DNA from 2 places in the Streptomyces sp. NPDC006134 genome. Region 1 is predicted to be linked to the other one. Evidence: riboswitches for the same ligand, from Rfam matches in the RefSeq annotation. Region 1 holds a riboswitch; the other holds the start of a gene.
What was found. A riboswitch is a leader RNA that binds a small molecule or an ion and turns the genes downstream of it on or off. The one in region 1 is predicted to bind thiamine pyrophosphate.
Positions count from the first base shown of each region.

Region 1 (5,391 bases):
ACTCCGGACGGCGCCTGGGTGAGGGTCCTCACCAGGGCGTCGAGGGCCGTGCCGGGAGCCACCTCGCGCGGCTCCCCGTTGACCAGGACGTTCATGCGGGCTGCTCCGTGAGTGCGGGGGTGGTGGTGAAGCGTGCGGGGGTGAAGGGGCGGGCCTCGGCGGGGAGGTCGCCGGTGGCCAGGACGTGCGCCATGACGTCGCCGGTGACCGGGGTGAGCAGCACGCCGTTGCGGTGGTGGCCGGTGGCCAGCAGCAGGCCCTCCAGGGCGGTCGGGCCGAGCAGCGGCGCGTTGTCCGGAGAGCCGGGGCGCAGGCCCGCGAGGGTCTCCGCCAGCGGCAGCTCGGTGATGCCGGGGACCAGCTCGTGGGCGTCGCGCAGCAGCTCGTACACGCCGCCCGCGGTCACCGTCGTGTCCCAGCCCATCTCCTCGCTGGTCGCTCCGACGACGAGCTCGCCGCTCTCCCGGGGCACCAGGTAGAGGGGGTTGCCGCGCACCACGGCCCGTACCGTCCGGTTCAGCAGCGGCGGCTGCCCGTCCGGCATCGTCAGCCGCACGACCTGCCCCTTCACGGGCCGTACGGGGGGCAGGACGGCGTCCGGGACGCCCGCGAGCCGCCCGCTGAGGCTGCCCGCGGCCAGGACCGTCCGCCCGGCCTCAAGCGCCGTGCCGTCGGCCGTGACCACGCCCGTCGCCCGGTCCCGGACGACGGTGAGCCGCTCGGCCCACGCGCGGTGGAAGACCACGCCCGCCCGCTCGCAGGCGGTCACCAGCGCGGCGGCCAGGCGCCGGGGGTCGATCTGGTGGTCGCCGTCCACCCTGAGCCCCCCGCGCACGCCCGGCGCGAGCATCGGCTCCAGGCGCCGGCACTCGCGCCCCGACAGCCACTCCGACTCCAGGCCCGACCGGAGCTGGAAGGCGTGCAGCTCCCGCAGGTGGGCGCGGTCGTCGGCGTCCAGGGCGACGGCGAGGGTGCCGCAGCGGCGGTAGCCGAGGTCGTGGCCGGTGGCGTCGGCGAGCTCGGCCGCGAACTCCGGGTACCGGCGCGCCGAGGCGACGTTCAGGGCGAGCAGGGTCTGCTCGCCGTAGTGCAGTTCCGTGACGGCGGCCAGCATCCCGGCCGCCACCCGGGCGGCCCCGCCGCCCGGCTCGGGGTCCACGACGGCCGCGGCGAGCCCGCGCTGCGCCGCCCGCCAGGCCGTGACCAGGCCGATGACCCCGCCCCCGACGACCAGGACGTCGGATGTGTCGGACGTACGTGACATGGGCGTCCAGCCCCTCCCTTCGCCGGCATGACCCGGATCAGGTTCGTACGGTCGGAGGCCGCGCAGCCTCCCTCTCAGCCCGGTGCGTCCGGGCTCCCGCGAGTGCTTTACGTTGGCCACCCTAGCCCTTGGTTCTGCGTGTCTGTAAGGGAGCCTCCGTCCATGGCCCGTTCGCTCGAAGGTCTCGTCCTCGCCCCGGTCGCCGATCAGGCGCCGGGCCAGGTGGGCACCCGCACCCGGTTCGCCTACCACGAGAAGGACGGCGAGGTCTGGGCCGAGTACGCGGGCGGCGACGTCGTCCGCGGCTTCCTGACCGGCACGCGCGAGGGCGACCGGCTCGACTTCCGGTACGTGCAGCTCAAGACCGACGGCACCACGTCGTCGGGGCACTGCGTCTCGGCGGTCGTGGAGCTGCCCGACGGGCGGGTGCGGCTGGAGGAGTCCTGGGAGTGGGAGTCGCAGACGGGCAGCGGGACCAGCGTGGTGGAGCAGGTCGCGGAGCACGCGGGCACCGGCGCCGGCTGATGTCCCGTCAGCCGCCCGGACCGCCGCGGGTGTCTATGGTGATCGGGTGAGCGAGCAGACGCAGAACCCGGGAGAGCCGGGACGAACGGAGGAGACGACGGGGGAGACGACGGGGGAGAGGGGCGCGTCCGCGCCGCGCCGCGTGGTCGTGGTGGGCGCCGGCATGGCGGGCGTGCAGACCGCCGCCGCCCTGCGAGAACAGGGCTTCACCGGCACCGTGACGCTGATCGGCGCCGAACCCCACCAGCCCTACGACCGGCCTCCGCTGTCCAAGGCGATCCTGCTCGGCACGGCCGAGGGCTCCGCCTTCGACCTCGACTTCGAGGCGCTCGGCATCGAGCTGAGGCTGGGCTGCGAGGCCCTGGGCCTGCGCCCCGGGGCACACGTCCTGGACACCTCCGCCGGGCCCGTGCCGTACGACGTCCTCGTCCTGGCCACCGGCGCCGAACCGGTGCGGCTGCCGGGCGCCGAGGGCGTTCCCGGCGTGCATCTGCTGCGCACCCTGGACGACGCCGAACGGCTGCGCCCGGTCCTCGCCCGGCAGCACGACGTCGTGGTCGTCGGCGCGGGCTGGATCGGCGCCGAGTTCGCCACGGCCGCGCGCGAGGCGGGCTGCGCGGTGACCGTCGTGGAGGCCGCCGGCCGTCCGCTCGCCGGGGCGCTGCCCGCCGAGGTGGCCGCGCCGATGACGGCCTGGTACGCCGAGGCCGGCGCCGAACTGCGCACCCACGCGCGCGTGGAGCGCGTCGAGCCCGGCGCGGTGGTCCTCGACGACGGGACACGGCTGCCCGCGGGCGCCGTCGTCGTCGGCATCGGCGCCCGGCCCGCCACCGCCTGGCTCGCCGGCTCGGGCGTCACGCTCGGCGCGCACGGCGAGGTCGTGGCCGACGACCGCCTGCGCACCTCCGTACCGGACGTCTACGCCGTCGGTGACTGCGCCTCCTTCCCGTCGGCCCGCTACGGCACGCGCCTGATGGTCCACCACTGGGACAACGCCCTGCAGGGGCCGCGCACGGTGGCCGCGGACATCGTGAGCGGGGCCGCGGCGGCCTACGACCCGGTGCCGTACTTCTGGTCCGAGCAGTTCGGCCGCTTCGTCCAGTACGCCGGCCACCACGCCGCGGCCGACACCACCCTGTGGCGCGGCGACCCGTCCGGGCCCGCCTGGACCGTGTGCTGGCTGCGGGAGAACCGGCTGGTCGCCCTGCTGGCGGTGGGGCGCCCCCGGGACCTGGCCCAGGGCAGACGGCTGATCGAGGCCGGGACACCCATGGACCCGGTGCTGCTGGAGGACCCGGCCCGGCCGCCGAAGTCGGCCACCGCCTGACGCCGGGAGGCGGCCGGGCGCCTTTCGCCGGGCCGGGCGGGGCGGGGTCCGGTTTCCCACTGTCGGTGCCGGATGGCAGGCTGGAGGCGTGACCGAGATTGACGCAAAGATCGATGCTCTCGTGCCCGCCTGGCTCACCCTGCCCGACATCGCCGAGATGCTCGGTGTCGAGGTGACCCGCGTGCGGCAGCTGGTGAAGGACGGCCAGCTCATCGCCGTACGCCGCGGTGAGAACCGCGCGCTGCACGTCCCCGCGGACTTCATCGACGGGGACAAGGTCGTCAAGGGCCTGTCCGGGACCCTGACGCTTCTGCGGGACGACGGCTTCACGGTCGAGGAGATGCTGGAGTGGCTCTTCACGCCCGACCCGACCCTGCCCGGCACCCCCGCGCAGGCGCTGCGTGAGAACCGCGGCACGGAGGTGAAGCGCCGGGCCCAGGCGCTCGCCGTCTGACCCGGCGCACCGTCCGGCCCGCGGGCCGCGGCCGGCCGGGGTCACGCCCCGTCGGCCCGCGGCTCGCAGGCCACCGGCCGACGGGAGCCCCCGGCCGTGACCGGCCACGGGAACACCCCGCCGGCCGGGCCCGCCGGGGGAGCCCGCACGCCGCCCGCGACGGGGTGCCTCCGTCGCCACCGGCACCCGGGGGAGACTCGTCGCCACCGGCATCCGGGGATCACCCGTACGCCCGTCGCGACGGGTGATCCCCGCACCACCCGTTCGACAGGAATCCCCGAGCCACTCGCCAAGGGGGATTCCCGCGCCACTCAATCGACGGGGATTCCCGAGCCGCCCGCGACGGGAATTCCCGTACGCCACCGACTCCGGGGGGACACCCGCATGCCCGGCACCGCCGCCACCACCACCACCGCACGCGCCCGCCTCGCCGACGCCCGGCTCTACCTCTGCACGGACGCCCGCACCCGCCAGGGCGACCTGCCCGAGTTCCTGGACGCGGTGCTGGCCGGCGGCGTCGACATCGTGCAGCTGCGCGACAAGGGCATGGAGGCGGCCGAGGAGCTGGAGCACCTGGAGGTCTTCGCCGACGCCTGCGCCCGGCACGGCAAGCTGCTCGCGGTCAACGACCGCGCCGACGTCGCCCACGCCGCCCGCGCCGACGTCCTCCACCTCGGCCAGGGCGACCTGCCCGTGCCCGCCGCCCGCGCCATCCTCGGCGACGACGTGCTCATCGGCCGCTCCACCCACGCCGAGTCCGAGGCCGCCGCGGCCGCCGTCCAGGAAGGCGTGGACTACTTCTGCACCGGTCCGTGCTGGCCGACCCCCACCAAGCCCGGCCGCCACGCGCCCGGCCTGGACCTCGTCCGCCACACCGCCGCGCTCGGCACCGAGCGCCCCTGGTTCGCCATCGGCGGCATCGACCTCGGCAACCTCGACGAGGTCCTCCAGGCGGGCGCCCGGCGCGTCGTCGTCGTCCGCGCGATCACCGAGGCCGACGACCCGGGCGCGGCGGCGGCCGAGTTCGCGAAGCGGCTGCGGCAGGCGTAGCGGCCGTGGCGGTGGCGGCCACGGCGGTGTGGCGGCCGCGGCAGGTGCGGCGGCCGGCCGGTGGCGAGGGCCCGTTCGCGGCGGACTGTCCAAGGAGTGGACAACAAGTCGGCATATCGGGCAAATCATGGGCCTCCGGTTGGGGGACCGACGCCCCCTGGCTAACCTGCCCGTATGGCCCTCGGAACCGCATCCACCAGGACTGATCGCGCACGGACCGTGCGCGACATCCTCGCCGCCGGCAAGACGACGTACTCGTTCGAGTTCTCGGCGCCGAAGACCCCCAAGGGGCAGAAGAACCTGTGGAGCGCGCTGCGGAGGGTCGAGGCGGTCGCCCCCGACTTCGTCTCCGTGACCTACGGAGCCGGCGGCTCCACCCGGGCGGGCACGGTCAAGGAGACCCAGCAGATCGTCGCCGACACCACCCTGACGCCGGTCGCCCACCTCACCGCCGTCAACCACTCCATCGCGGAGCTGCGCAACATCATCGGCCAGTACGCCGACGCCGGGATCCGCAACATGCTGGCCGTGCGCGGCGACCCGCCCGGCGACCCGATGGGCGAGTGGGTCCCGCACCCGCGGGGCCTGACCTACGCGGCCGAACTCGTCCGCCTCATCAAGGAGTCCGGCGACTTCTGCGTGGGCGTGGCCGCCTTCCCGGAGATGCACCCGCGCTCCGCCGACTGGGACGCGGACGTCGCGCACTTCGTCGACAAGTGCCGGGCCGGCGCCGACTACGCGATCACGCAGATGTTCTTCCAGCCGGAGTCC
Region 1 covers NZ_JBEXTV010000016.1:124,381-129,771, forward strand. The annotation lists gene thiS (sulfur carrier protein ThiS) at 1-95, opposite strand, end outside; gene thiO (glycine oxidase ThiO) at 92-1,264, opposite strand; TPP riboswitch at 1,262-1,374, opposite strand; gene ABZ340_RS13465 (hypothetical protein) at 1,427-1,789, shown strand; gene ABZ340_RS13470 (FAD-dependent oxidoreductase) at 1,953-3,116, shown strand; gene ABZ340_RS13475 (Rv2175c family DNA-binding protein) at 3,205-3,570, shown strand; gene thiE (thiamine phosphate synthase) at 3,955-4,620, shown strand; gene metF (methylenetetrahydrofolate reductase [NAD(P)H]) at 4,795-5,391, shown strand, end outside.

Region 2 (5,391 bases), on a different contig from region 1:
GGTGAGGGCGATGTGCGCATCACGCCCGTGGAACCGGAGGCGCTGGGCGAGGTGCTGATCAGGCTTCAGGTCGGTAGCGACCAGGCGCTGTTCCGTGCCTCGTCGGCACCGCTCGTGGCCTTCCTCGACCGCACCGACAAACTGGTGCCGCTGGGGCAGGAGGGCGCGCTCGCCGACTTCGACGCCCACCTCGACGAAGCGCTCGACCGCATCCTGGCGGAGGAACAGAGCGCCGGCTGAAGCGTTACGGCAGCCTCGACGGTGGTGGCGTAACGCTTCGCCGGATCGGCGTCAGCGCTTGCGGCGCCGGCCTCGTCCCCCCCGAGCCGGGACGGGGCCGGTACCCGGCGCCGACGCTTCGCGCCCGGGGCGGTCGGCCGAGACCACCAGGGCCGCCAGGGCCGTGGTGACCGGCACCGACGCCACCAGGCCGATGGAGCCGACCAGAGTGCGGACGATCTCCTCCGCGACGAGCTCGCTGTTGGCGACGGTCCCCACGCTGCTCTGCGCGATCGAGAACAGCAGCAGCAGCGGCAGCGCCGCGCCCGCGTAGGCGAGGACGAGCGTGTTGACGACGGACGCGATGTGGTCGCGGCCGATGCGGATGCCCGCGCGGTACAGCCCGCGCCAGCCCATCGACGGATTGGCCTCGTGCAGCTCCCACACCGCCGACGTCTGGGTGACCGTCACGTCGTCGAGGACGCCGAGCGAGCCGATGATGACCCCGGCCAGCAGCAGGCCGCTCATGTCGATGGACGGGTACAGACCGTGGATCAGACCGGTGTTGTCGTCCGTGTTGCCGGAGAGCGCGGCCCAGCCGATGAACAGCGACCCCAGGACACCGATCAGCAGCAGCGAGATCAGGGTGCCGAGCACCGCCACGGACGTACGGGCCGACAGCCCGTGACACAGGTACAGGGCGATCAGCATGATCGCACTCGACCCCACCACCGCCACGAGCAGCGGGTTCGAGCCCTGCAGGATCGCGGGCAGGATGAAGAAGTTCAGCACCAGGAAGCTGATGGCCAGCGCGACCAGCGCCATGACGCCCCGCAGCCGCCCGACGGCCACGACGGCGAGCGCGAAGATGCCGGCCAGCAGCGCCATCGGCATGCGCCGGTTGATGTCGGCGACCGAGTACTGCAGGTCCCTCGGCGCCGAGGGCTCGTAGGCGACCACGACCCCCTGGCCCTGGTGCAGTTGCCGTGACTGGTCGGGCTGCACGATCTCGGTGAACGTGCGGCCCTTGTCCTTGCCGGTGTCGACCCGGATCGTCGCCTTCTTGCAGGTCCCGTTCGCCTGCTGCACCGCGGAGGAGCCCTCGGCGGTGGAGGTGTCGCCGGTCGGGGGGACGGCCGAGGCGTTGACGTCCTTGCAGCTCACCTCGGTCACCCGGGTGACCGTGGCCTGCTGCGTCTGACGGTCGAAGCCGACGCCGGTGCGTTCGTGCGGCGGCGCACCGCCCGGCCACAGCACCGCGAGCCCGACAAGCACCGCCGCGGCGAACGGGATGAGGACCGCCGCGATGACCTTGCGCAGATGCCGGGAGACCGGCGTCGCCGGGCCATGGCTGTGCCCATGCCCATGGCCGTGCCCATGACCGCCCCCGGGCCCGTGCCCATGACCGCCCCCGGGCCCGTGCCCATGACCGCCCCCGGGCCCGTGCCCATGACCGCCCCCGGACCCGTGCCCATGACCGCCCCCGGACCCGTGGCCGTGTCCGTCTCTCGCACCGGGGCCGCTGCCGGCGCCGGGGCCGTGGGACGGATCGGGTGGAGGATAGGAGGGCTGCTGCGTCGTGGTCACCGACCGATCATCGCAAGAACCCGGGGGGCCCTCTGGTCACCGCGCCCGAAGGGACGCTAGCGTGGAGGCACCTTTGTACACGCGGGAGCTCGGAGCACCGGGCTGAGAGGGCGCTGACCTCCGTCCCAGCGACGTTTCACATGAAACGTCACCGAAGTCGGGTGATGTTTCCCACGGAACGTCGGCGGACGGACACCGCTGCGTCGACCGCCGAACCTGTTACCGGGTAATGCCGGCGTAGGGAGTAGGTCTCATGACCATCAAGGACGCACGCACGCCTGCCTCCACGCAGAACTCCGCCGACGGGGAGTCCACGGAGGCCGGGAAGTCCATCGGCTGGCACAAGGCGTACATCGAGGGCTCACGCCCCGACCTGCGGGTGCCGGTCCGTCAGGTGCACCTCACCAACGGGCAGTCCGTCACGCTGTACGACACATCGGGCCCGTACACCGATCCCCTCGTGGACACGGACGTCCGCAGGGGCCTGCCGCCGCTGCGGGAGAACTGGATCATCGCCCGCGGCGACACGGAGGAGTACGCGGGCCGTCCCGTCCGTCCCGAGGACGACGGGATCAAGCACACGTCACCGCGTGGCGGCCTGCGCAACCTCGACGCGGTCTTCCCCGGACGCCCGCGCCAGCCGCGGCGCGGACGGGACGGCCAGGCCGTGACACAACTCGCGTACGCGCGCCGGGGTGAGATCACGCCCGAGATGGAGTATGTGGCCATCCGGGAGAACGTGTCACCCGAGGTGGTCCGCGAGGAGATCGCCGCGGGGCGGGCGGTTCTGCCCGCGAACGTCAACCACCCGGAGATCGAGCCGATGATCATCGGCAAGCGGTTCCTGGTGAAGGTCAACGCCAACATCGGCAACTCCGCCGTGACCTCCTCCATCGAGGAGGAGGTCGAGAAGATGACCTGGGCGACCCGCTGGGGCGCCGACACGGTCATGGACCTGTCCACCGGGCGCAACATCCACACCACGCGCGAGTGGGTGCTGCGCAACTCCCCCGTCCCCATCGGCACCGTGCCGCTCTACCAGGCCCTGGAGAAGGTAGACGGCAAGGCCGAGGAGCTGACCTGGGAGATCTACAAGGACACGGTCATCGAACAGGCCGAACAGGGCGTGGACTACATGACGGTCCACGCGGGTGTGCGCCTGGCGTACGTGCCGCTGACGGCGAACCGCAAGACCGGAATCGTCTCGCGCGGCGGCTCGATCATGGCGGCGTGGTGCCTGGCGCACCACAAGGAGTCGTTCCTGTACGAGAACTTCGAGGAGCTCTGCGAGATCCTCGCCGCCTACGACGTGACGTACTCCCTCGGTGACGGCCTCAGGCCGGGCTCGATCGCGGACGCCAACGACGAGGCGCAGTTCGCGGAGTTGCGGACGCTCGGGGAACTCAACCGGATCGCGAAGCGTTTCAACGTTCAGACCATGATCGAGGGCCCGGGCCACGTCCCGATGCACAAGATCAAGGAGAACATCGACCTTCAGCAGGAGATCTGCGATGAAGCCCCGTTCTATACGCTCGGCCCGCTGACGACGGACATCGCCCCGGCGTACGACCACATCACCTCCGGCATCGGTGCCGCGATGATCGCCTGGTGGGGCACGGCCATGCTCTGCTACGTCACGCCGAAGGAGCACCTGGGCCTCCCCAACCGTGACGACGTCAAGACCGGCGTCATCACCTACAAGATCGCTGCTCACGCGGCCGACCTCGCCAAGGGACACCCGGGCGCGCAGGAGTGGGACGACGCGCTGTCCGACGCCCGCTTCGAGTTCCGGTGGGAGGACCAGTTCAACCTGGCCCTCGACCCGGACACGGCACGGGAGTTCCACGACGAGACGCTGCCGGCCGAGCCCGCCAAGACGGCCCACTTCTGCTCGATGTGCGGCCCGAAGTTCTGCAGCATGAAGATCTCGCAGGACATCCGCCGCCGGCACGGCGACAGCCAGGCCGAGATCGAGGAAGGCATGGCCCAGAAGGCGAAGGAGTTCGCGGCCGCGGGCAACCGCGTCTACCTGCCGATCGCGGACTGACCTCGCGTCACCGGCACGGGGCGGAGTGACGGAGCGACGAGGGGGCCGGCCGCCCGGCTCGCCCTCTGTCCTCCGCCCCGTCCGCCCGGCAGGTCCCGCCCGACGGGGTCACCCCCGCGGACCCCTGGGGCGGGCTGGTGCCGGCCTCTCGGCTACTCCGGCCGGTGTTCCGGGCCGCCGAAGTCCGGACTGGTGTAGTCCGGGCTCGTGAAGCTAGGACGGTGCTCCGTGGCCGGGCTGTCGTCGGGGCTGGTGAAGCCGGGCCGGTCGTAGCCGAGGACCGGCATACGGCCGGCCGGCGCGGACGGTGCCGTATGCGGCAGCGTGCCCGTCGTGCCCGGATCGGCGAGGGCGTCGCGCAGGAACGGCAGGATGCCGCGCTCCACCAGGGCGTCACGCCAGGCGTCCCTGGCCTCGGCCACCTCCCGGCTCGTCTCCCGGTACGGCCCGGCTTCGGCGAAGGGGCGGTTGCGCAGGGCGGTGACCAGCAGCCCGACGGCGGCGACGAGGATCGCGACCGCGGTGACGGCGCCGAACACCCACCCGGTGGTGAGCATCGTCCGGGCGAACGCCTGCTTCGGGTCGAGCATGCGCAGGACGTACCCCACGAGCAGGAAGATCACCGCGGCGGTCCCGGCGAGCACGGGCGCCAGCACCGCGACGACGGCGACGGCGCCCGCGCCTGCGGTCTCGGCGGCCTCCTCCACGGTGGCGGCGAATCCCGTCGTCCGCGCTCCCGGGCCGGGGGAGCCGGATTCACGGGCGGACGTCGTGGGGACCGGCGTCGCCGGATGGCGGAGCTCTTCGCGGACCTTGACGTAGTGCTGGTACTCGGTCGCGGCGGCGGCCGTGATGAGTGCGGTGGCGCTGAGCGCCATCGCGCGCAGTTGTTCGAGGTTGAGCCGCTGTCCGGCGGCGGACAGCTCCGGGCGGTGTGGTGCCAGGCGCAGCGCCTCGTCGAGGATCCGCTCGTACTCGTGCCGGTCCTCGCTCAACAGCTGCTGCGGAACGCTGTTCATGTGCATCCCCCGATGCTCCGTAGGGCTTGTGGCTCGGCATGCTGACGAACCGTCGGGCAGAAACGGAGGGGAGCCTGCTACGGATAAGCCGATGGTAGAGCGGTGACGGCACACGGTGACAGGGGGTTTACGGAAAATGGAGGCCGGCCTCCACGGAAAAATCCGTGCCGGCCTGCGCGGACGCCGTCGGAAAAAGGTCTGCCGGTGAACGGTCAGTCGTCGAGCGGGAGTTGCTGGACCAGCAGCTTCCCGGCCATCGTCACGCCGCCGTCCATCGCGATGGCGAGCCCGTCGGCGTACACGTGCGGTCCTTCGACCACGGGGCCGGAGCCGTCCTCGCCGTCCTCGGAGCCGACCTCGCCCAGCAGGTAGGGGATGGGGCTGTGCCCGTGGACGATGCGGGTGCCGCCGTACACGTCCAGCAGAGAGCGGACCGCGTCGGCGCCGCCCTCGTCACGGAAGGAGAACCGCTTGGTGAACTTGCGGAACAGGTCCCACACCTCGTCCGCGTCGTTGCGG
Region 2 covers NZ_JBEXTV010000026.1:98,536-103,926, reverse strand. The annotation lists gene ABZ340_RS18980 (SsgA family sporulation/cell division regulator) at 1-240, shown strand, start outside; gene ABZ340_RS18975 (YibE/F family protein) at 292-1,806, opposite strand; TPP riboswitch at 1,878-2,067, shown strand; gene thiC (phosphomethylpyrimidine synthase ThiC) at 2,060-3,853, shown strand; gene ABZ340_RS18965 (hypothetical protein) at 4,006-4,878, opposite strand; gene ABZ340_RS18960 (metallophosphoesterase) at 5,085-5,391, opposite strand, start outside.
Region 2: it holds a riboswitch for thiamine pyrophosphate, as region 1 does, so the genes downstream of both, thiC (phosphomethylpyrimidine synthase ThiC) here and thiO (glycine oxidase ThiO) in region 1, are expected to answer to the same signal.